DNA from 3 places in the Glutamicibacter sp. 0426 genome. Region 1 is predicted to be linked to each of the others. Evidence: riboswitches for the same ligand, from Rfam matches in the RefSeq annotation. Region 1 holds a riboswitch; each other region holds the start of a gene.
What was found. A riboswitch is a leader RNA that binds a small molecule or an ion and turns the genes downstream of it on or off. The one in region 1 is predicted to bind S-adenosylmethionine.
Positions count from the first base shown of each region.

Region 2: it holds a riboswitch for S-adenosylmethionine, as region 1 does, so the genes downstream of both, BKX98_RS07220 (bifunctional o-acetylhomoserine/o-acetylserine sulfhydrylase) here and BKX98_RS11485 (ABC transporter substrate-binding protein) in region 1, are expected to answer to the same signal.
Region 3: it holds a riboswitch for S-adenosylmethionine, as region 1 does, so the genes downstream of both, BKX98_RS06205 (O-acetylhomoserine aminocarboxypropyltransferase/cysteine synthase family protein) here and BKX98_RS11485 (ABC transporter substrate-binding protein) in region 1, are expected to answer to the same signal.

Region 1 is NZ_MPBI01000004.1:87,850-95,233, reverse strand. Features, by position in the region: gene BKX98_RS11500 (ABC transporter ATP-binding protein) at 1-1,383, opposite strand, end outside; gene BKX98_RS11495 (ABC transporter permease) at 1,412-2,299, opposite strand; gene BKX98_RS11490 (ABC transporter permease) at 2,314-3,270, opposite strand; gene BKX98_RS11485 (ABC transporter substrate-binding protein) at 3,282-4,913, opposite strand; SAM riboswitch class I at 5,038-5,129, opposite strand; gene BKX98_RS11480 (MetQ/NlpA family ABC transporter substrate-binding protein) at 5,424-6,335, opposite strand; gene BKX98_RS11475 (methionine ABC transporter permease) at 6,369-7,064, opposite strand; gene BKX98_RS11470 (methionine ABC transporter ATP-binding protein) at 7,061-7,384, opposite strand, start outside.
Region 2 is NZ_MPBI01000002.1:374,278-381,661, forward strand. Features, by position in the region: gene BKX98_RS07205 (phosphotransferase family protein) at 1-732, opposite strand, end outside; gene BKX98_RS07210 (CPBP family intramembrane glutamic endopeptidase) at 829-1,611, shown strand; gene BKX98_RS07215 (VOC family protein) at 1,709-2,353, opposite strand; SAM riboswitch class IV at 2,526-2,645, shown strand; gene BKX98_RS07220 (bifunctional o-acetylhomoserine/o-acetylserine sulfhydrylase) at 2,738-4,081, shown strand; gene BKX98_RS07225 (homoserine O-acetyltransferase) at 4,084-5,229, shown strand; gene BKX98_RS07230 (SGNH/GDSL hydrolase family protein) at 5,310-6,167, opposite strand; gene BKX98_RS07235 (SHOCT domain-containing protein) at 6,235-6,633, opposite strand; gene BKX98_RS07245 (alpha/beta hydrolase) at 6,968-7,384, shown strand, end outside.
Region 3 is NZ_MPBI01000002.1:146,365-153,748, forward strand. Features, by position in the region: gene BKX98_RS06185 (hypothetical protein) at 572-1,174, opposite strand; gene BKX98_RS06190 (methionine synthase) at 1,298-2,338, opposite strand; gene BKX98_RS06195 (putative oxygenase MesX) at 2,370-3,362, opposite strand; gene BKX98_RS06200 (LysR family transcriptional regulator) at 3,484-4,425, shown strand; SAM riboswitch class I at 4,645-4,735, shown strand; gene BKX98_RS06205 (O-acetylhomoserine aminocarboxypropyltransferase/cysteine synthase family protein) at 4,796-6,103, shown strand; gene BKX98_RS06210 (cystathionine gamma-synthase) at 6,100-7,305, shown strand.

The sequences.
Region 1 (7,384 bases):
TATTTGTTCCTGGGTGAGTACATCAAGTGCGCTCAATGCTTCATCGAGGACGAGAATTTTGGCACCGCTTGCCAGAGCCCGGGCAATGGCGACGCGTTGGCGTTGTCCCCCGGAAAGCTCTCCTGGGCGTCTTCCGACCAGCTGTTCTGGCAGGTTCACCTGATCCATCAACTGCGCTACTCGCTGGGCACGCCAAGCGGAATCACCCAGACGGTAGTTGACCATTGGTTCAGCGATGATCGAGCCGATCGACTGTCGCGGGTCCAGGGCAGAGTCGGGGTTCTGATAGACCAGTTGCGCGTCCCTCCACAGGTCATAGCGCTGCTTGCCGCTGATGTTGGCAACTTCTCTGCCGTTGACCAGCACCGATCCTTCGGTGGCTGGATGCATTCCCATGATGATTTTTGCTGTTGTGGATTTTCCGGAACCGGACTCGCCTACCAGCGAGAACGTGGTGCCTCGCTGCACTTCGAAACTGACGTCGGAAAGAACCTGGTGCTCGTTGCGGCCTTTGCCGAAGACCTTGCCGAGTCCCTCCACTGTGATCGCGATGTCGTCTGAGGTTGAAGGTTGCTGCCGGTCCTGATGCGCATAGGCCTGGTCGAGCAGTGCCTTGGTGTACGGTTCAGTGCTCTGTGCAACCAGCGCCGGAACGCTGCGATCTTCGAGGAGCCTCCCCGAATTCATGACCAGTACCCGGTCTGCGATGTCAGTCGCAACAGCCAGATCGTGAGTTACGAAGAGTACAGTGGTTCCCTTCTTCCGAGCCAGCGAAACGAAAACTTCCAAAACTGTGCGCTGGACGGTGACGTCCAAGGCGCTGGTGGGTTCATCCGCAATGAGCAGTTGAGGATTCAACGCGAAGGCGATGGCAATCAATACACGTTGCTTCAGCCCGCCAGAAAGCTCGTGCGGAAATTGATCCAGCCGGCTTTCCGCCCGGTCGATGCCAACGCTCTGCATCAGTTCGATTGCCTTAGAGCGCCACTGGGCCTTTGGAACTGAGCGTGACGGATGCAAACGGAATACTTCGATGATCTGGGAGCCAATGGTCTTCACGGGATCCAGCGAGGCGCCCGGATCCTGCGGGACTAAGCCGATTCCGGCACCACGAATGGCACGCCAGTCGGACAAAGAAAGATTGGTGACTTCAGTACCGCCGAAACGCACGCTTCCCTGGACCTCCGTCCCCTGTGGCAATAGGCCAATCAGGGTCTTGGTCAGCGTTGATTTGCCCGAGCCGGATTCACCGACAATGGCAACGATTTGTCCCGCTGGAATTTCCAAGTTGATGCTGTCAGCAGCTACGGTGCCTTGGGCATACTGGACTGTTAAGTCCTCTATGCGGATCACCGCAGAAGAAGCGTTGCTGGTTGCGTTCATGGTCTTGTCCGTTCATCGAAGTGTAGAGCTAGAAGCGGAATGCCTTGTTGATGGCACGTCCCAGTACGGCTGTCAGCATGACCGCCGACACGATGACCAATCCCGGCAATGTCGTCAGCCACCAAGCCACCGAAAGGTACTGGCGGCCTTCGGAAATCAGCAGTCCCCATTCAGGGGTTGGCGGTGGCGACCCGAAGCCGAGGAACCCTAAACCGGAGATCGCAAGAATTGCAGCACCCAGATCCACAGCTAGCAAGGACAGCACCGGACCGACGATATGCGGGATGATGTGCCGACGCAGCACCGTGAAGTACTTCCCGCCACTCATTAACGCTGCCTGCACGAAATCTCGAGAGCGGACCCTCAGCACCTCTGTGCGCACGAGGCGTGCGAATGCCGCGATAGAGGCGATGCCTACACCCAGGCCCAAGGACAGCGGTCCAGGTTCAGTCGCGGTGACCAGAATCAGCGCAATGAGGAAGGCCGGAACTGCCAGGACAATATCGACAAATCGCATTGCCACGGTATCTGCGAAACGTCCAGCAGTGCCCGCCAGCAGACCGAGGATCGAGCCGACAACGCTTCCAACCAAGCACGCCAGGCCCGCGGTCAGCAGGGTCTGGCGCGTTCCGTAGACAACTCGGCTGTAGATGTCACGCCCCAGATGGTCGGTTCCGAACAGGTGTTCCGCGGATGGCGCTAGCAGCTTGTCAGCCGGCACACCAGTAATCGGGTCGTGGCCCGTAAAGAGCGATGGAAGAAAAGCCCACGCCACAAATACGGCCAGCGGAATGAGAACCCACCAAGCGGCAAACCAGCGTGCTGCTGGATTTCCTATTTTGCTTGCAGTCTTGGTTGAAGCTAGCGGCTGGTCAGCAGTGTCCACCGATCCAACGTGTTCGGTTATGAGACTCATTAGTCCTACTTTCCTTACGCAACGAGCGAGCGGGTTGCGCCGCTTGTTGACGTGACGATGCGTGGATCGAGCTGCGGGTGGATGAGATCAACGAGCAAGTTGACTGCGGTGAAAACGACTGCGGTCAGCAGCACCAATCCCTGGACCAGTGGAATGTCCTGCGCCGTCACTGACTGCAAGATCAGCTGGCCTAATCCCGCGCGGGAAAACACGGTCTCGGTGATGACGGAACCAGCGAGCAAGGCACCAATGGTGATACCGGCAATGGATAGCGCGGCCGGGGCCGCGTTCTTCAAGGTGTGCCTGTAGAAGATCCATGCTTCGCTTGCGCCTTTGGCGCGCAAAACTTCAATAAACGGTTGCCTATTCACTTCCTGCACGCTCTTGATCAGGACCTGGGCAATCGGAGCGCTCAGGTGCACGGCCAGCACGAAGATTGGCACCGCCAACGACATGAACGATCCATCCGGGAACAGCGACATCACGCCGAGCTGCACGGCCAACAGCTGCAAGAGCAGCAGACCCAACCAGAAAACAGGTATCGAAACCATCAAAGGTGGCAGGTTCAGCAGCGCCTTGCGCAACTTCCCGCCTCTGGCCAGGCTCGCAGCCGACGCGATAATCAGGGCGAATACCACTGAAAGAACGAATGCACTGCCAGCCAGAATCAAGGTTGATCCAGCGACTTCCCCGATGCGCGTTGCCACTTCCGAACCATTGGATAACGAATATCCAAGATCCCCGCGAAGCAGCCCGAGCAACTGCGAGAAGTACTGCACGAAGAGCGGCTGGTCGTATCCGTAGTATGCCTTCATCTGGGCAATGGTGGCCGGATCCGCCGCCGAGTCAGTGCTCAGGAAGATCGTGACCGGGTCATTCGGCAAGGATTGCACGGCAATGAAAACCGCTGTGTAGGCAAGCCAGATGACCAGAAGCGCCTGTCCCAGTCGTTTTACGATGTAAGTGCCCATGGATTTGGTTCCTAGCCTTCGCTCTTCCAAGCACCTTGGAAGATGGGCGCGGTACCGGAAGTGAACTCGACGTTCGCCGAGCTATTGGCGCCATAGACCTGGACTTCGTCCCAAAGAACCAGCGTCAGGGCCTTGTCCAGCACCAGGGCACGCTGTTCTTCTTCGACCAGTTTCAGGTGTTCCTCATCGGTGGTCGCCGACTGCTCTTTGGTGAAAAGCTTGTTCAGTTCAGGATCAGCGCGAAGGGTCTGGTTGTTGTTCGCAGGTGCATAGACCGGGCCCAGTCCGCCGTACGCAAACTGGCGAGTTCCGAAGAACTCCACCTTGTCGTCGACAAGTGCGTTGGTCAGGAAAGTATTGTCCGCCGCGCGGTTGATCAGCTGGACGCCGATCTCGCGCCATTGCTGCTCAATCAGTTCGAACGCTGGCTTGATGACTACGGAGTTATTGGAGGTGGAAACCGTGACTTCCAACTTTTTCCCGTCCTTCTCCCGAATGCCATCTGCGCCCGGCTTCCATCCGGCCTCGTCCAATAACTGCTTGGCCTTTTCCGGGTTATAAGCCAATTCTGCTGACAGGTCTACAAACCCTGGTGCCTTGTGGTTGAGGATCGATCCCGAAATGACATAGCTATCCGAGAGAACGGTGTCTTTGATGGCCTGGCGGTCGATTGCAACCTGCAGTGCCTGGCGGACTTTGACGTCTTCCAGCTTTCCCGAGCCAATGCGCACGGCCGCGTGGTTGGTGGTCAGGTCCACCCCTTCGGCGGCATAAACCTTGCCGCCGCTGGAGGCCAGCACCTGTTCGTCTACCGGCTGCAATCCTCGGACGAGATCCACCTGCCCGGACTGGGCGGCGCCGGCACGGCTAGCGACCTCTGGAAGGTACTTGATAACCAGGGTATCCAGGTAGGCATCGCCCTGGTTCGGGGCAGTTTCTGGCGCCCAGGCGTAGTCATCCCGGCTGCTGAAAACGACTTCTTCATCAGGCTTTTCCGATTCGAAGACGAATGGGCCGGAACCAACTATCTTGGAGATCGAAGACTGCGCGGCATTGTCCAGTTCAAGGGTCTTCGGGGACACCAAACCAGCAGTTACGGAGGAAGTCGACCTGAGGAAATTGGCATCTGGTCGCTTGAGCGTTACCTTGACCTTGTTGCCCCCTACGACTTCTGCCGACTTATAGGCGGCAAAATCAACGTTTGGCGCAATCTGGGCAGACTTGATTCCCTTTCCAAGGGCGTCCAGGTTCAGCTTCACAGCCTCAGCATCCAGCTTGGAGCCGTCTGAGAAAGTGACACCGTCGCGAATGGTGAAAGTGAACTCCGTCTGGTCCTCATTGGCTTCGAACTCGCTGGCGATCCAGCCAACCAGTTTGCCGGCTTCCACGTCATAGTAGGTCAGGCGATCAAGCACTGAGTTCAGAACATTCGCCTTCTCATAGAAGCGTGCTGCCTGAGTCTGCCAATTGTTGATAGGGGTGACTTCAGCGAAGGTGAAGGTGCCACCTTCAACCGGCGTCCCTGGATCGGCTACCGCCTGCGCTGCGCCCGTCTTATTGGCGTTGCCGCCGCACGCGGTGAGCGATAAGCCCAGAACGGCAAGAATCGCAGTGGTCTTCAGTCCAAAATGTGCTGTACGCATGATTTCAAATGTCCTCTCGGTTGGTGACCCGAGGATTACGCCTAGATTCCCTGTACGTTCTGCCATGATTCGTGGGACTACTCTTGGCGAGTTTCTCCCGGCAGACTGTCGTGAAAATTAGCAATCTCCATCGGTCCCGGCCTTAGCACCGCTCCCGTTCACGGGTGGTTGCTGCGACTTCAACGAGCCAGGTCTCTCGGTCGCTCTGGATGGGGTGTCCGGCTGTACCGACCGAACAATTCAAGTCTGCAACCCGTGAATTCAGCAGACAAGCGTTACGTAAGACAGGGGTCATGAAGTCACACAACGCATTCTGAAATGCCCGATGTTCGTCATATTGGGCGTAATGCTCTGTCACAAGTCCAAGGATTAAGCACCTTGACAGGAAATCCTTGACGCTGCTGGCCTCGGCGGAGACAATGCGTCATCAGGAGCGCGAAGCGGCCCGGCTCCTGTCGGTGCCGGGCCGCTTCGCGCACGCCGATCCGTACGGCGCAATGGGGGTTGCCGTCAGGAACCGGAGACCGGGGTGAGCACTCCCTGGACCAGCGGATCCTCGGTCGTGGCCAGGTACTCCTGCAGCCGCGGATCGGAAAATGCTTCCACCAGCTTCTGCGCATCGGCGCTCTTGGCATACTCCGCGCCCATGATCAGGCGGGAGGCAAAGGTCTTGGGCGGCTCGGGGAACAAGATCCCCTGGTCGCGGTCGACCTTGCCCGCATCGAACTGGGAGACGTAGCCGATCGCCACGCCGACGTCGTCGAGCATGCGCGGCATCGCCAGCAGGTCGGCTTCCTTCAATTCGAAGCCCCGGGGGTTATCGATGACATCGGAGATCTTCGCGGTGCGCGGTTCGATGTCAGGGTCCAGGCCGAGAAGGCCCTCGCGTTGCAGCAGCCACAGCGCCTGGCCCTGGTTGGCCACATCGTTGGGCAGCAGCAGCGAGGCGCCGCGCGGGATGTCCTCGACCGAGTCGTAATGGTTCGAGTAGAGCCCGAAACCCCACTGGAAGAGCTCCACCGTGGGTTCCAGCTCGACTCCGGCAGCCTCGGCGGACTGCTCCATGTACCACTGGTGCTCGAAAATGGTGGCATCGAATTGGCCGCTGGCCACCGCCTGGTTGGCCTGGATCGGATCCTGCAGCCCGACCTTCTCGATTTCGATGCCGTAGTCAGGCGCGATCTGGCGCGCCACGAAATCCAGGATCTTCTCCTCCCCGGCCATGGCCGGTTCGAAGTGGACCGTGAACTTCGTCTGGCTTCCGGCGGCCGAGGCGGCGGCAGGGGCGGAGCGCTGCTGGCCCAGCAGCACGCCGAGGATGAGGGCGGCCACGGCCGCGAGGGCGGCGATGGTCCAGGGAAGGGCATTGCGGTTCTTGCGCAGCGTGAAGCCGTGGTCGTGCCCGGTGTGCGGTGTAGTCATGGTCTCGCTCGTTCGTTCGTTCGTCGATGGTGTTCAGGGACGCGCCAGGGCGCGGGCGATGCGGTCGCCGAGGAATTGGACAATTTGCACGGTCAGGATCAGCACCACGATGGTCGCCAGCATGACATTCATGTCGAAGCGCTGGTAGCCGTAGGTCACGGCGAGATAGCCGATGCCCCCGGCCCCGATGGTCCCGGCGATGGCCGAGTACTCGATCATCGAGATGGTGTTCAGCGTGATGGCCGAGGCCAGGGCCGGCAGCGCCTCGCGGATCTGGGTGGTGCCGATGATCTGCGCGGCCGAACCGCCGGTCACCAGCCCTACGGCCAGGTTGTGCCTCGGCAGGTCGTTCAGCGCGTTCTGCACCAGCCGGGCGAAGAACGGGATGCCGGCAATGGTCATGGGCACGGCAGCCGCGGCAATGCCGATGGTGGTGCCGGTGACCCATTTGGTGAAGGGGATGATCGCTGCCATCAGCACCAGGAACGGCAGGGAGCGTCCCATGTTGGCGATCCAGCTGAGCACCGCATGCAGGCGCGCCCGCGGGAAGAGCCCCTGTCGATCGGTGTTGTACAGCGCGATGCCCATCAGTCCTCCGAGGCTGATGACCAGGGCCATGACGATTCCGACCATGGCCCAGGTCTGGCCGTAGGCCGGCAGCATCAACTCGGGCAATTGCTGCCACGGAGTGTCGGTGCCCACCGCTGCGCTTTCAAAGGGGATTCTCATGCGTTGGCCTCCACCAGTTCGCGATTGTTGCGGACCAGGCTGCCCGGGTCGGCCTGCAGGCCCCACCCGTCCAGCAACCGGACCAGGTCCTGAGGGCTCGTGCCCCGCACGCCCAAGCGCACGCGGCCCAAGGTCCCCTCGTGGTGCGCCTCGACGGCACCGCCAAGCAGGGCCACCGCGATCCCGTGCTCGATGCCCAGCCGGGAGATCCAGCCGGGATCGACCCGGTCTTTGCGGTAGGCCACCGTCACGGCATAGTCGAAGCCTGCCGGCAGGTCCTCGGCCCGCAGCGGCAGCAGCTTCTCCCCGGTCGCCGAGCC
Region 2 (7,384 bases), on a different contig from region 1:
CATGAGACCCAACCAGATTTTGGCCCGGTGCGCTTCCTCAGAGTTGGGAGCAATCAAATCCACCATTTCCAAACCATGCCACAGGCTCAGGTACGCGGTGTTCAAGGCAGGGTCCCACGCTGCTGCGAGGTCCCAATCCAAGATGCCAATCAGCTTCTCGTCAATCCAGTGCATGTTGTGGCCAGCCAAATCACCATGCACCAGTCCCGCTGGAACCTGCGCCAGAATATCGAGCTGATCCCAAAGTGCGGTTGCAGGAGCTCGAAGTTCCTCGGGCAGCGCATCGAAGCATTGCTGCTGCCGGGCTTGGGTCCATTCGCCACGGAATGAAAACGGTTTGGCCAGATGAGCGCTGATCTGTTCCAGCGGCACCTCGGCCAATTCCTTCACCAGCTGGCCCAGCACCTTTGGATCCCCGTAATGAGGCTCATGCGCGCTTCCGGGGATGAAGGACATGGCAACTGAGCTGAGCCCGTCGACATGCAGGATCTCGGAGACCGCCACCGCGATCTGATAGTTGAGCTGGCTTTCCAGCAAAGACAGCAGCTCGACGGTTCGCGGCATCTGTTCGGTCGCCGCTGGCGTGCGCGCCATGCGAATCACCGCCTGCGGATTGCCAATGACCACCTTGTGGAATTGTCCGCCTTCATTCACGGCCGCATCTTCCCACGAAAGATCGGGGCAGAGCTGGCGGGCGATTTGCAGTTCTCCACTCGTGGCAGGACGACTCATTCGTACCCTTCTCGTTCAGCTCGCTGGTGGTCTCACCTTCAGGCTATCGTAGGTTTGCCACGTGGCTACTCAGTACGCGCACAGCCAGATCGGCCTATGATCGAGAACGTGAACGCTGAACAAATTGAGCCGACGGCAACCCGCAGAACCCTCAGGTTCGAGATCATTTTGGTTCTCGCCCTGTCCTTGGGGCAGAGCGCGGTCTACTCGCTGCTGAGCTTTGCGGATAAAGTCACCAGGGCACCGTTGCGTGATCAGACGACATCGCTGAACAACCCGCTGAGCACACGCGAGTTCTTTGATTTCACCTACCAGCTTCTGGACATTGTCTTCGCGCTGGTGCCCGTGGTGCTGGCACTCTATCTGATGAAGCGCACGACCGGCCGAACCATCCGTGACATCGGCTTCGACATGCGACGTCCGGGCAAGGACACGATGCTCGGGGCGGGGCTGTTCCTGGCCATGGGCGTGGGGACGCTGGGCGTCTATGCTGCCGGACGGGCACTGGGCGTCACCACAGCACTGTCAGCAGCCAATCTCGGTGATTATTGGTGGAGCGTCCCCGTGCTGCTGCTGTCGGCTGTACGCCATGCAGTGCTCGAAGAAGTGCTGATGCTCGGCTTCCTGTTCACCTATGCCAAGAAGCTGAAGCTGGGACTGTGGAGCACCATTATCGGTTCTGCAGTGCTCCGCGGCAGCTACCACCTCTACCAGGGCGTGGGGCCGATGATCGGTAATATGCTCATGGGCATCGTCTTCGGCTGGGTGTACCAGAAGTACGGCCGGGTGATGCCGCTGGTCATCGCCCACTTCCTGCTCGATGCTATCGGCTTCGTCGGCTACGGGCTGATTGGGCCTGCCATCGGAATCGGCCAGTAGTGCCCGAAGGCCTGCGCCAGCGACGGAAACGCCATTAACGAAAAAGGTAGGTGGGGACGCCATTGTCCCCGCCTACCTGCGTTCGTTTCCGAGTTTCCTACAGCACCACGGTGCCGGACTCGGTTTCAAAGGTTACCGACATGATGCCCGGAGTGCCATTCGGCGCTTCATATTGCATGGTGACGGCGCCCAAATTGACGTTCTGCGGCTGGCCCAGCCAATCCAGCACCCGATCGCGTGAGCCGGCGATGGAGATCTGGCTGATCTCGCCGACAGGCTCCAGCGCCTTGGACGGATGCAACGGCTCGGAGCCTTCATCCCAGGAAATCAGGTACGGGACCTGCGGATCAGCGATCAGGCCCTTGATGCCGATTTGCTGCCAGGTAAGTTCGCGGCCATCCGGGAACTTGCGGTTCCCCGGCACGGACTTGCGGCCCAAGCGGTCTTCGGCACTGGATAGATCCTCCACCGAGACGCACCATCCCATCCATCCGCCGCCGAGCTCCGAGCGGGCGCGCACGGCCTGGCCGAAGGGAGCCTTGTCGCTGGCCGGGTGGTTCAGGACTTCAACCACTTCCAGGTACTGGCCATGCTTGAGCGGGAAGATGACATTGCGTGTTCCGAATCGTGGATGCACGCCGCCCTTGACGAATTCCAGTCCCAGGGACTCGGAGATTCTTTCAGCGGTTGGCAGCAGCCCGTCCGGGCCGCAAGCATAACTTACGTGATCTAGCCTCATCATGTGCCCATCATGGCAACATGTGATGCGAGTCTCTACTTAGGCTCCCCTAAGTGGGCTGATGTTATCGAATACTCTGCGGAAAATCTGCGGAATTCGCGAAATATGACCGATTGAGTCCAATCCTGGTCCACTGCGTTGCAAAGATCTTCGGTTTTCGGGCAAACTGATAGCAGGTCATGAGTTCCAGTAACAAGCCCCGGCTTACTGGGCGGCAACCCTCCAACCGCGGTGGGGTGCCCCGGGTGAAGACCTGGCCCTTGAATGCACAAGGCATCAAGGACAAGCGCGGGTTACCCCCTGGAAGTCGTTTCGATACGGTGCTTCCTGTCGGTGTCTTTTCAGCGGCGTACCCCCATAGTCATGAAACGCTATTTGGAGGAAACCATGAGCAACAACTGGTCATTTGAAACCCGTCAGATCCATTCCGGCCAGACCCCGGATCCGACGACCGGAGCGCGAGCTCTCCCGATTTTCCAAACTACTTCCTTTGTCTTCCCGAGCGCCGAGAGTGCCGCTGCCCGTTTCGCGTTGCAGGAACTGGAACCGATCTACACCCGTATCGGCAACCCGACCACCGACGCCGTGGAAACCCGCATCGCTGATCTGGAAGGCGGCGTTGGCGCGCTGTTGCTGTCCTCGGGACAGGCCGCCACCACCTTCGCCATCCTGAACCTGGCCGAAGCCGGCGACCATCTGGTAGCCAGCCCGAGCCTGTACGGCGGAACCCAGAACCTGCTCAAGCACACACTCAAGCGCTTGGGCATCGAAGTCAGCTTCGTCTCCGACCCGGACAACCTGGACGAATGGCGTGCCGCGGTGCGCCCGAACACCAAGGCCTTCTTCGGCGAAAGCATCTCCAATCCTCGGCAGGACGTGCTGGATATCGAGGGCATCTCGGAGATCGCCCACGAAGCCGGCGTGCCGCTGCTGGTGGACAACACCCTGGCCACGCCATACCTGATCCGCCCCATCGAGTGGGGCGCCGATATCGTGATCCATTCGGCCACCAAGTTCCTTGGCGGCCACGGCAATGCCATCGCCGGGGTCATCGTGGACTCGGGCAACTTCGACTTCGCCAAGGACGCCGAACGCTTCCCGGGATTCAACACCCCGGACGAGTCCTACAACGGCCTGGTCTTCGCCCGCGACCTGGGCATCAACGGCATCCTCGGCGCGAATCTGGCCTACATCCTCAAGGCACGCGTGCAGCTGCTGCGCGATCTGGGTTCATCAGTGGCGCCGTTCAATGCGTTCTTGATCGCCCAAGGCCTGGAAACCCTGTCGCTGCGCATTGAGCGCCACGGCCAGAACGCAGTGGAAGTTGCCAACTGGCTCGAAGCCCGCGAGGAAGTGCAGAAGGTCGCCTACGCCGGCCTGCAGTCCTCTCCGTGGCATGAGCGCGCGCAGAAGTACAGCGATCACGGCGCTGGCTCGATCATCGCCTTCGAGCTGGAGGGCGGCGCGGAAGCCGGACAGGCTTTCGTGGACGCACTGGTCTTGCACTCCAACGTCGCGAACATCGGCGACGTGCGCTCGCTGGTCATCCATCCGGCCTCCACCACCCACGCCCAGCTCTCCGAAGCGGAGCAGATTGCCGCCGGTGTGAGCCCGGGACTGGTGCGGCTGAGCGTCGGGCTGGAAAACATCAAGGACATCCTGGCCGATCTTGAGCTGGGCTTCGAAGCTGTTGCGGCCCTTGAAAACAAGGAATTGCAGGAAACCCTCTAGGCATGCCATCCATTGTGACTACTGAAGATACTCTGCGCGCCGAAGAGCTCGCTGGCGGACAAGACGGCATTTTGCGCCGTAGTTCCGTGGGGGAGTACCACTTTGAATTCGGTGGATACCTTCCCGACGTGGTGCTGGCCTACGAGACGTGGGGGAAGCTAGCAGCTGATGGCTCCAACGCGGTGCTGGTGATGCATGCACTCACCGGTGACGCCCACGTCGCGCAAGGCGATTCGCACAGCGCCGGCTGGTGGGAAGGCTTCGTTGGCCCCGGCGCCACGGTTGACACCAATGAGTACTTTGTCGTGTCCATCAACATGGTGGGTGGTTGCAATGGATCCACCGGCCCCTCGTCCTTGGACGAGCAGGGCCTGCCTTACGGCTCCAGATTCCCTTTCGTCACCATCAAGGACTCGGTGCGCCTCGAGGCGCGGCTGGCCAAGCAGCTGGGAATCGAATCCTGGCATGCGGTCATCGGCGGTTCGATGGGCGGTGCCCGCGCGCTGGAATACGCTGTCGAGTTCCCCGGGCAGGTCAAGAACCTGGTCGTGATGGCCTCTAGCGCCCAGGCGACTGCCGAGCAAATTGCCTTTGCGCAGGTGCAAACCCAATCCATCCGCTTGGATCCGCACTTCTGCAATGGCGATTACTACGGCAACGATGCCCGTCCTGACGCCGGTCTCGGCCTGGCTCGCCGCCTGGCCCACATCACCTACCGTTCCGAGGCCGAGCTGGAAACCCGTTTCTCGCGCAATCCGCAGGATGGCGAGAAGCCGACGGGCCAGCTGGACGGGCCGCGCGGGCGATACCAGGTGGAAAGCTACCTCGACCATCAGGCCAGCAAGCTGGTGAATCGATTCGACGCGAACAGCTATCTGGTGCTGACCGAGGCGCTGATGAGCCACGATGTTGCTCGTGGCCATAAATCCCTGGAGGCCGCCCTGGCGCGCCTGGAGAAGGTCAACGTGGTGGTTGCCGCGGTTACCACCGACCGCTTGTACTTCCCCGAGCAGTCGGTGAAGCTGGCCTCGTCGCTGGCCAAGCCGAAGCCGGTGCACTACATCGATTCGCCGATTGGCCATGATGGATTCTTGACCGATGCGACGCAGCTGGATGGGGTGCTTCGGACCTTGGTCTTCGGAGACTAGAATCTGGGCGAAATTTGGCAAGCCTTTAAAGACTGAAGCGGTTCCGCCAGTAATCGGCGGAACCGCTTCAGTCTTTCTTGCTACTTGGCGCTGTCGCCGGCACCGAGCGAGTCGTTGGGCTTGGCATCTGCGAACGGCGTAGCGGAAGGCCGTTTCGGGGTGATGCCGTCACCGGAGGACTGGTGACGCAGGCGGCGCAGCACCCAGGGCGCCAGATGCTCGCGGGCCCACTGCAGATCCTCCTTGCGTGCTTCGCGCCAGCTGCGCTCATCCACGACCGGAACGATGTCGGTATCCAGCTGATGCGGGACGTTCAGCGAGTCCAGTGCCATGGCGGCAATGCGCTGGTGGCCGATGGGGGAGAAGTGCAGGCGGTCAGGCGCCCACATCTGGGACTGGTGCAATTCCTGCAATGCCCACATGTCGGCAACGATGGCATCATGCCGGGCAGCGACGGTGCGCACGTTCTCGTTGTAGATCGCCACCTTGCCGCGGATGCTTCCAAGGACCGGGGTATCGCGGATATCGGGCCCGGTGAAGAGCAGGAGCGTGGCACCGGTGGCGGTGAGCTTGGCTACCGCGTCGTCGAGGATGTCGGCAATCTTGTCTGGATCGCCGCCCGGGCGCAGCACGTCGTTGCCGCCCGCGCACAGCGAGATCAGATCCGGCTTCAGATCGATGCAGGGATCGAGCTGTTCGGCAACGATCTGGCCGATGAGCCGGCCGCGGATGGCCAGGTTGGCATAGGAGAAGTCCGGGACGGTGCGGCTGAGCTCTTGGGCCAAGCGGTCGGCCCAGCCTAGGTGCCGTCCTGCGCTCGATGGATCGGGGTCGCCGATGCCTTCGGTGAACGAGTCCCCGATGGCTACATAGCGGCGCCATGGGTGGAGCGGGGAGTCGGCGGTATTTGACGGTTCAGAAGCAATATTGTTGGGCACGAATCCATTGTTACCAAAGGGTAACTTCTAGTCAATCATTCCAGAGGATGAATCGGTGGGCACCACTCTACCCGCCCAGGGCATCCCTGCGTGCTTGCAGGTACTCGTCGCGGGTAATGACTCCACGCGAGTGCAGCGAGTCGAGTTCGGACAGCTTGTCTTCAATGGATTTCTGCGGCGCCAGCAAAGCTGAATTCGCTGCTCTGGCCATCAGGTCGGTTTCCATGGTCAACGGATCGAAGCCGGCGCTCTTGGCTTTGCGGAAGTTGCGCACAATGACGAAGATGATGAATCCGGCAAAGGCGATGAAAAGCACGGAGAACAAGGGAAGGCCGAATGAAAACATCGTGTCGACGGTATCGAAGAGCGACGACGAGGTGCCGGGATCCAAATCGACGTAGCCGAGTTCAGCAAGATCCTCGGGTGCCAGTCCTGAAATTTCCTCGCTGTATTCGATTTCGCCCATGGTGCCATTGTCCTTTGCCGGTTGGAGCTTCTACCGGTGGGATCCCCAAGTCAGGTGGCCGTGAAGCAGTGAATCCAGTTGAACACGAAAAGCGCTTGAATGCCTAAGATAATTTTGGAGTTTTATTATCTTGTTACATGCCATGCGGATTTATGGAGGTGGAGAAACTGGTTTTCCATGCCGTTGGCAACCGCTCCACCGGCCCGCCCGTCGGCCACACGCAGGACTTTCACCTGCATCCTGGCGCTGCAGATCGCGATACCCGGGGAAACGATGGCAGCGCTTTGCGGAACCGCCGAATCGGCGCGGCGCTGTTCGATAGTCTTGGGGAACTATGACATACCAAGACCAGGCTCCGGTAGCCATCATCTCCCGCAACGACGAATCCCGCCTAGGAACTCCGCTGCTGGTGTTCCTGCACGGCTACGGCTCCAACGAGCAAGACCTCATGGGGCTCTCGCAGCACCTGCCCGAAGAATTCACCTACCTCTCCGTGCGCGCACCGCTGCCGGCAGGCCCGGGATACAGCTGGTTCCCGCTGACCCAGGAAATCGACTACTCCATCGAGTCGGTGGCCCGCAGCGTCGAAGCACTGTGGGCACTGCTGGAACCGCTGTCCCAGCAGCACTCGTCGATCACCCTGCTCGGTTTCTCCCAGGGCATGGCCATGGCCACCTCGCTGGCCCGCTACCAGCGCGATGCCATTGAAGCAGTCGTGGGTCTCTCCGGCTTTGCCGTGGATCCCAAGACC
Region 3 (7,384 bases), on a different contig from region 1:
CTAACAAAAATGTTATTTATTGAGGTGGGGAGTTCTTGATTCTGCTTATGCGTCTAGCTGGCCTTCAAGTGTGTTTCGGCATTTGGAAGTAGGCCATTAAAGCGCCTCGCCGGTAGGCCATTTCGGCACGAAAACAGGCCACTTCAGCACTACATCACAAATTCGTTTGACTAGGCATTTCCTGGAATCGTGGGCTCGCCTGGCAACTCACTCAGTCCGGTGCCGGATGGCCAAGAATCGGGCACCGAACCCCGGTGCATGTTCCCGCAGATGAACCTGGCATGGCAAGGTCAATCCGGTTCCCAAGGTGCTTGGTTTACATGACTAGCCTTGTCAGGTTCATGGCCACGTAACGTTGTGGAGGCCGACGCGCAACGTTTATCCAACGATGAGCTTCTGGGATTGGTGGTCCCATCATGGTGCTGAGTCCACGCACCGGGTTGCCGGGCAGCGCGTGATAAATGCGGCTGGCACACGTGCGCTGAAATGGCCTACATTAGGCCACTGAAATGGACCAGACTGACCGCTTTAATGGCCTAACCGAAGTTGCCGAAACACACCTTCAAGTGATTTAGGAGCTCCTATCATAGAACGAAGGACCATCCACACATCCTTCGATGCCGGCTTTGCGCATTCGGCGTAGCTCTCTATTTCTCTCAAAGTTATCTAGAAAAGCTGCCTTTCGTTTAGCAAACCATGTGTAATTGACGGCACCGGCGACCACCCTCTGTTTTATCTCGGAGTGTTGACTTATGCGGCATACGAGACTGTTTGGATCCGAGTAGTCATTGGCGTCTGGCCACTTTTTGGTAAGCCATAGTTCGATCTGTTGCAAGTTTCCCTCTAACGCTACGGCTTCCTGATATATGCGATCCGGTGCAGTGAGGCGAACTATGTTCGCAGCAGCTTCCATTTCCCCATATGAGGTCTTCCAACTATCTGGATTTACCTGGCCGCTATCGTAGGCAAGGGTCATTTGCTCGAAAGTTCGATCTGCAGCTGTGAGAAAGTTGGCGACGCCTTGTCGTGCACGTTGAAGTACTTGCGCCCTATGTTGGTTTGATCCCACAAAGATGGCAACGATAGCCGCAACCAAAACGCCTAGACCTGTCATAATCACTTGCGGCCAATCAGTCCCTTGGTCGACAACGTGAGTACAAATCAACAGGTCCATGTCAGATAGGTTATTTACTTCGCATCTCGTCATATAACGATTCATACCATGTTGTATTGCTCCACGAACTGAATCGCACCGGTACTTGCCTATTTCTTGTTAGAGAAAAAGGGTTGCAGCGCCTTAGACGCGAACGCCGGAAAGCTCCTCACGCAGCACTGCAGCCCCAGCGCTCAGTGCGCTGAGCTTGGCAAGTGCCACATCTCGGGGGAACGGTGCCATGCCGCAGTTGGTGCTTGGGATCAGTTTGTCCGCATCCACGTATTCCAGCGCCTTGCGCAGGGTTTCTGCCACTTCGTCCGCGGTTTCGATCTGCTGGTTGGCCACGTCGATCGCGCCGAGCATGACCCGCTTGCCACGCACCAGTTCCACGACCTCCAGGGGGACATTCGAGCGGTGGGATTCCAGGGAAATGGTGTCAATGGATGAGCGCTGCAGCAACGGGAACGACTTCTCATAGTGACGCCACTGGGTGCCCAGCGTCGCCTTCCAGTCATTGTTCGCCTTGATGCCGTAGCCGAAGCAAATATGCGCCACAGTTTCCGCTTTCAGTCCCTCGCAGGCGCGCTCCAGAGCGGCTACGCCCCATTCAGCTACCTCGTCGAAGAACACGTTGAACGCCGGCTCGTCGAATTGGATGACATCCACTCCGGCGGCTTCCAGTTCTTTGGCTTCCTGGTTCAGGATGGCAGCGAACTCCCAGGCTAGCTTCTCCCGGCTGCCGTAGTAGCTGTCATGCAGGGTATCCACCATGGTCATCGGGCCAGGCAGGGTCCACTTGATCTGCCGGTCAGTCAGTGTGCGCAGGAACTTCGCATCCTCTACGAATACCGGGGCCTTACGCTCTACCGCGCCGACAACGCTGGGCACGCTGGCCTCATAGCGATCGCGGATCAACACAGTCTGTTTATTCTCGAAATCAACGCCTGACAGGTGCTCGATGAAGGTGGTCACGAAGTGCTGCCGGGTCTGCTCTCCATCGGAAATGATGTCGATGCCGCGACGGGTCTGCTCCAGCACCGCGGCCCGCATCGCGTCCTGCTTGCCCTCGGCCAGCGCTGCTCCTTCCAGCTTCCATGGAGACCACAGGGTCTCGGTCTCGGAAAGCCATGAAGGTTTAGGCAGGGAGCCGACGATAGAGGTGGGAAGCAGGGAATTGGTCATAACTGGTCCTTTGGATTCTGAAGGTAGGTGATTAGGCGGCAGGGACTGCACAGTTGGCGGCCCAGGAGTCGAGCAGTTCGCGGTGCGGAGCGATGAAGTGCTCCTTGGTGAACTTGCCCTGGATCTTGCCCAACTGGGTGCGTTCCTCGCGGTCATAATAGATACGCGTTGGCGAGAAGTCCTGCGCGCCGAGGCTTGGCCGGTAGATCGCAGGTGCCGCCGAATTCGCGTTGTAGATCTCCGGACGGTAGATCTTCTGGAAGGTTTCCATGGTGCTGATCAGGCTGATCAGCTGCAGATCGGTGTAGTCGGCCAGCAGATCGCCGCGGAAGTAGAAGGCCAGTGGTGCGACGGACCCCTCGGGCATGAAGTAGCGCACTCGCAGCCCCATCTTCGCGAAGTAGGTGTCGGTCAGCGAGTCCTCGTCCTGGCGGTACTCCCAGCCCAGCACCGGGTGGCGGTTGCCGTTGCGGCGGTAGATCTTGGAAGTGGAGACGCTGATGCAGATGACCGGCAGCTGCTCAAAGCACTCGCGGTAGGCCGCGGAATTCAGGAAATGCTCGAAAAGCCTACCGTGCAGGTCGCCGAAATCCGCTGGAGGCACCGGCTTGCCGTCGGCGTCGATGGATTCGGGCAGCACGACGCTGAAGTCGTAGTCACGCACATAAGAAGAAAAATTATTGCCGATGATGCCGGGGCTGCGCACACCGGTTTTGCGGTCCAGGATGCTGGTGTCCAGCATCTCCAGCAGTGGGAAGTCCTGCGCGCCCTGCTCCGAGTCGAAGTGCACATTGGCGGAGATGATTTCCAGCTCCACCGAGTAGCGCTCGCCGTCGGGATTGTCCCAGTGGGCCAGCGAATTGAAGCGCCGGTTGATCATCGTCAGAGCGTTGCGCAAATTCTGCTGGCAGTGCTCACCGCGGGCCAGATTGGCGAAGTTCGTGGTGAGTCGCGAGTCCGGCGAAGGAGTGTAGTTTTCGTTGAATTCTGTGCTTGAAATGCTGAAGGTCAATGCGTCTGGCATGGCGGCCAATCTGTTGGTCAGCGGCCGGAAGCGGCCGGAAGAACGTCGATGCGTCAATCATGCATGGCATTTTTGATATCAGGTAACTCTGTCTAACTATGGATTCCTATAGACTCAAACTATGGTTCAGGGAACGAGCGGTCTGACACTGCAGCAATTGCGCTACTTCACCACGGTCGCGGCCGAGGGATCCATCTCGGCTGCCGCCGACCTTTTGTACGTCGCCCAGCCGAGCATGTCCGCGGCGATGAAGGAGCTCGAAGCGCGGGTGGGGCGCACGCTGCTCATCCGCTCCGCCCGGGGCATCACGCTCACCAGCGACGGCGCCGAATTCCTCGGCTACGCCCGGCAGGTCCTTGAGCAGGTCGAGCTGCTAGAGCACCGCTATCTCGGCCGTCCCTCGGCTCGCCGGCTGCTGGGTGTCTCCACCCAGCACTACTCCTTCGCGGTGGATGCCTTCGTGCGGATGGTCCAGGCCAGCGGCGCCGACGAGTACGAGTTCTCGCTGCGCGAGACCCGCACCGAGCAGATCATCGAGGATGTGCGCACGCTGCGCAGCGAGATCGGGATCCTCTACCTCAACGACTTCAACCGCAAGGTCATCGAGAAGCTGCTGCGCGAATCCCGGCTGGTATTCCACCCGCTCTTCCGCTCCCAGCCGCACATCTTCGTTGCCCGCAGCAACCCGCTGGCCTCCCGAACCCTGGTGTCTCTCGAAGATCTCGAAGATTTGCCGCGGCTGACCTTCGACCAGGGCGCGAACAACTCCTTCTACTTCGCCGAGGAGATCCTCTCCACCCGCTCCAGCCAGCGTGAAATCCAGGTCTCGGACCGCGCCACGATCTTCAACCTGATGATCGGTCTGGGCGGGTACACCATCTCCACCGGCATCATCAGCGACGAGCTGGATCCCTCCATTGTCTCCATCCCGCTGGCTGTCGAGGAGCGCATCGATGTCGGCTGGATTGACCACGCCGCCATCCCGCTCACCGAGCAGGCCCGGCGCTACCTGGACGAGGTGCGCGCGGTGGTGGCCGGATTCGGAGTCGAAGTCCTGGGCTGAGCGTCATCTCCGGTCATTGAAATTTGGTGCTCTGTCATGCGTGCGGGTGAAAACCCTGGGATTTCAAGGATTCTTGCTTCCTTGGTGCGTCACATAAGGGTTTGCGCCCTTACGTCATCATGACAATTCGGCGACATATGAAGCGCGGCGGCGTTCTGTGAAGCTCAGCGATTCGGGCCGCTTGCCCGGTTCGCGGCCGATGCCCAACCATGGAAGAACAACCCATCAAGAGCGGCCGAGAGATCTGGCTCGACGACGCCGCAGCAACCATCGGGAAACCGAAAGGTGCTACCGCCAGAACCGATGGAGCAGTTCCGGACCCGTGGCTTCGGTGTCCGGTGCACTCCCTCGCAGACAACGAGGAGGAGCAATGAGCCAGGAAACCGACGCGGTGCACGCAGGGTACCGCCCGAGCGGAGAGTTCCGCCCGATGCTGCCGCCGCTGCACAATTCCGCGGCCTACCAATTCGCATCGCACGCCGAAGCGGTGGAGAAGTTCGCGCTGCGACAGGCAGGCTTCACCTACTCGCGCACCGGCAACCCCACCGTGTCCATCCTCGAGCAGCGCGTGGCCGCGCTGGAAGGCGGGGCCCAGGCGGTAGCCACCGCCACCGGCCAGTCCGCGGTGGCGTTGTCCTTGCTGGCGCTGACCCAGGGACCCAGGCACATTGTGGCTTCCTCCTCGCTGTACGGCGGCACCGTGGACCTGTTCACCGACACCTTCGCCGACTTCGGGATCCGCGTCAGCTTTGTCGACCAGGCCGATCCGGCCGCCTGGGCCGCGGCCATCGAGGAGGACACCCGGGCGTTCTTCTTCGAGTCCGTGTCCAACCCGCTGTGCACCGTGGCCGATATCCCGGCCATTGCGGCGATCGCGCACGAGCGCAACATCCCGGTGGTGGTGGACAACACCCTGGCCACCCCGCTGAATGTGCGCCCGCTGGAACTCGGCGCGGACATCGTGGTGCACTCGGCCACCAAGGGGCTGGCCGGGCACGGCTCGGTGCTTGGCGGGGTAGTGGTGGATTCGGGAACCTTCGACTTCTCCGATTCCTCCCGCTGGCCGCAGATCGCCGCGCCGCGGGTGCGGCTGAATGGCACGTCGCTGCTCGAGCGCCACGGGCCGGCGGCCTACGCGATGCTGGTGCGCTCCAAGTTCCTGCACGACCTGGGCCCGGCCCTCGCCCCGGCCAGCGCCCAGGGCATCCTCGCAGGCATCGAGACCCTGCCGGTGCGCGCGGCCCACGTGCAGCGCAGCGTCACCAGGCTGATCGACGCGCTTGCCGAGTATCCGGGCATTGCCGCCATCCACCACCCCGCGCTGCCCGAGCACCCCAGCCACGAGCTGGCCCGGACGCTAGCGCCGAAGGGCACCGGCTGCGTGCTGGCCATCGAGCTGGCCCACCCATCCCTGGTTTCCCCGGTGATCGACGGGCTCAAGCTGATCAGCCTGGCCGCGAATGTGGGCGATACCCGCACCATGGTCGCCCACCCGGCCACCATGACGCACTGCCGGCTCTCCGAAGCGCAGCTGGCAGCCGCCGGGCTGAACACCTCCACCCTGCGCCTGTCGGTGGGCCTGGAAGACCCGGCCGACCTGCTCGCAGATATCACCCAGTCGCTGGATCTCGCGCTGGCCGCGACCACCGCCGACACCAAGGAAGTGAGCTTCGCATGAGCGGCTTCAACACCCAGGCCGTGCACGCCGGCCAGCACAAGGACCCGCACACCGGTGCGGTGATCCCGCCGATCTACCAGACCAGCACCTTCATCCAGGACGGCATCAACGTGCTGCGCGCCGGGCACGAGTACTCGCGCGGCTCCAACCCGACCCGCAACGGCTTCGAATCCCAGCTCGCCGCGCTGGAAGGCGGCGCCGCCGGCTTCTCCTTCGCCTCGGGCATCGCCGCCGAAGATGCGCTATTGCGCGCAGTGCTTGAGCCGGGCGACCACATCGTGCTGGGCGCCGACGGCTACGGCGGCACCAACCGGCTGATCTCGAAGCTGCACGGCAAATGGGGGATCAGCTCCTCGGCGGTGGACATCACCAACCTGGAGGCGGTGCGCGCCGCGCTGCGCCCGAACACCGCGCTGCTTTGGGTGGAAACCCCGTCCAACCCGTTGCTGGGCATCGCCGATCTGGCCGGCTGGGCCGCAATCGCCGCCGAGCACGGCGCCCTGCTGGTGGTGGACAACACTTTCGCCACCCCGTACCTGCAGCGGCCACTGGACTTCGGAGCGCACGCGGTGGTGCACTCGACCACCAAGTACATTGGGGGGCACTCCGACGTCCTCGGCGGCGCGGTCATCGTGGCCGACCACCTGCACCGCGGCCAATCGCTGGCCGAAGCCGTCGGCTACCAGCAGTTCGCCGGGGGAGCGGTCTCCGGTCCGCAGGATTCCTACCTGGCCGCCCGCGGGCTGAAGACCCTGGGCCTGCGCATGGAACGCCACTGCGCCACCGCAACCACCCTGGCCCGCTGGCTCGATGACCGTCCCGAGGTGACCCGCGTCTACTATCCCGGGCTGGAAAGCCATCCGGGCCACGAGCTCGCCAAGCGCCAGCAGCGCGGTTTCGGCGGGATCCTCTCACTGCAGCTCTCCGATGAAGCGGCAGCCCGCGCCTTCGCCGAGTCCATGGAATACTTCCAGCTTTCGGTGTCCCTGGGTGGGGTTGAATCCCTGGTCTGCTATCCGCGCGAAATGACCCACGCTTCGCTGATCGGCACACCGCTGGAGATTCCAGCGAACTTGGTCCGCCTCTCGGTGGGCATCGAGGAGCCCGAGGACCTGATTGCCGATCTGGAACGCGGGCTGGCCGCGGCCGCGAAGGCTTCCGAGGCCGACAGCACCCAGCACCGCAGCCTGGCTACCGCCTGACCTGTCGTTGCTGCACGCGGGCCTTCTGAATGGGAAGGCCCACGTGCACAATTCGACGGCAAACCGTTTGCACATTTCA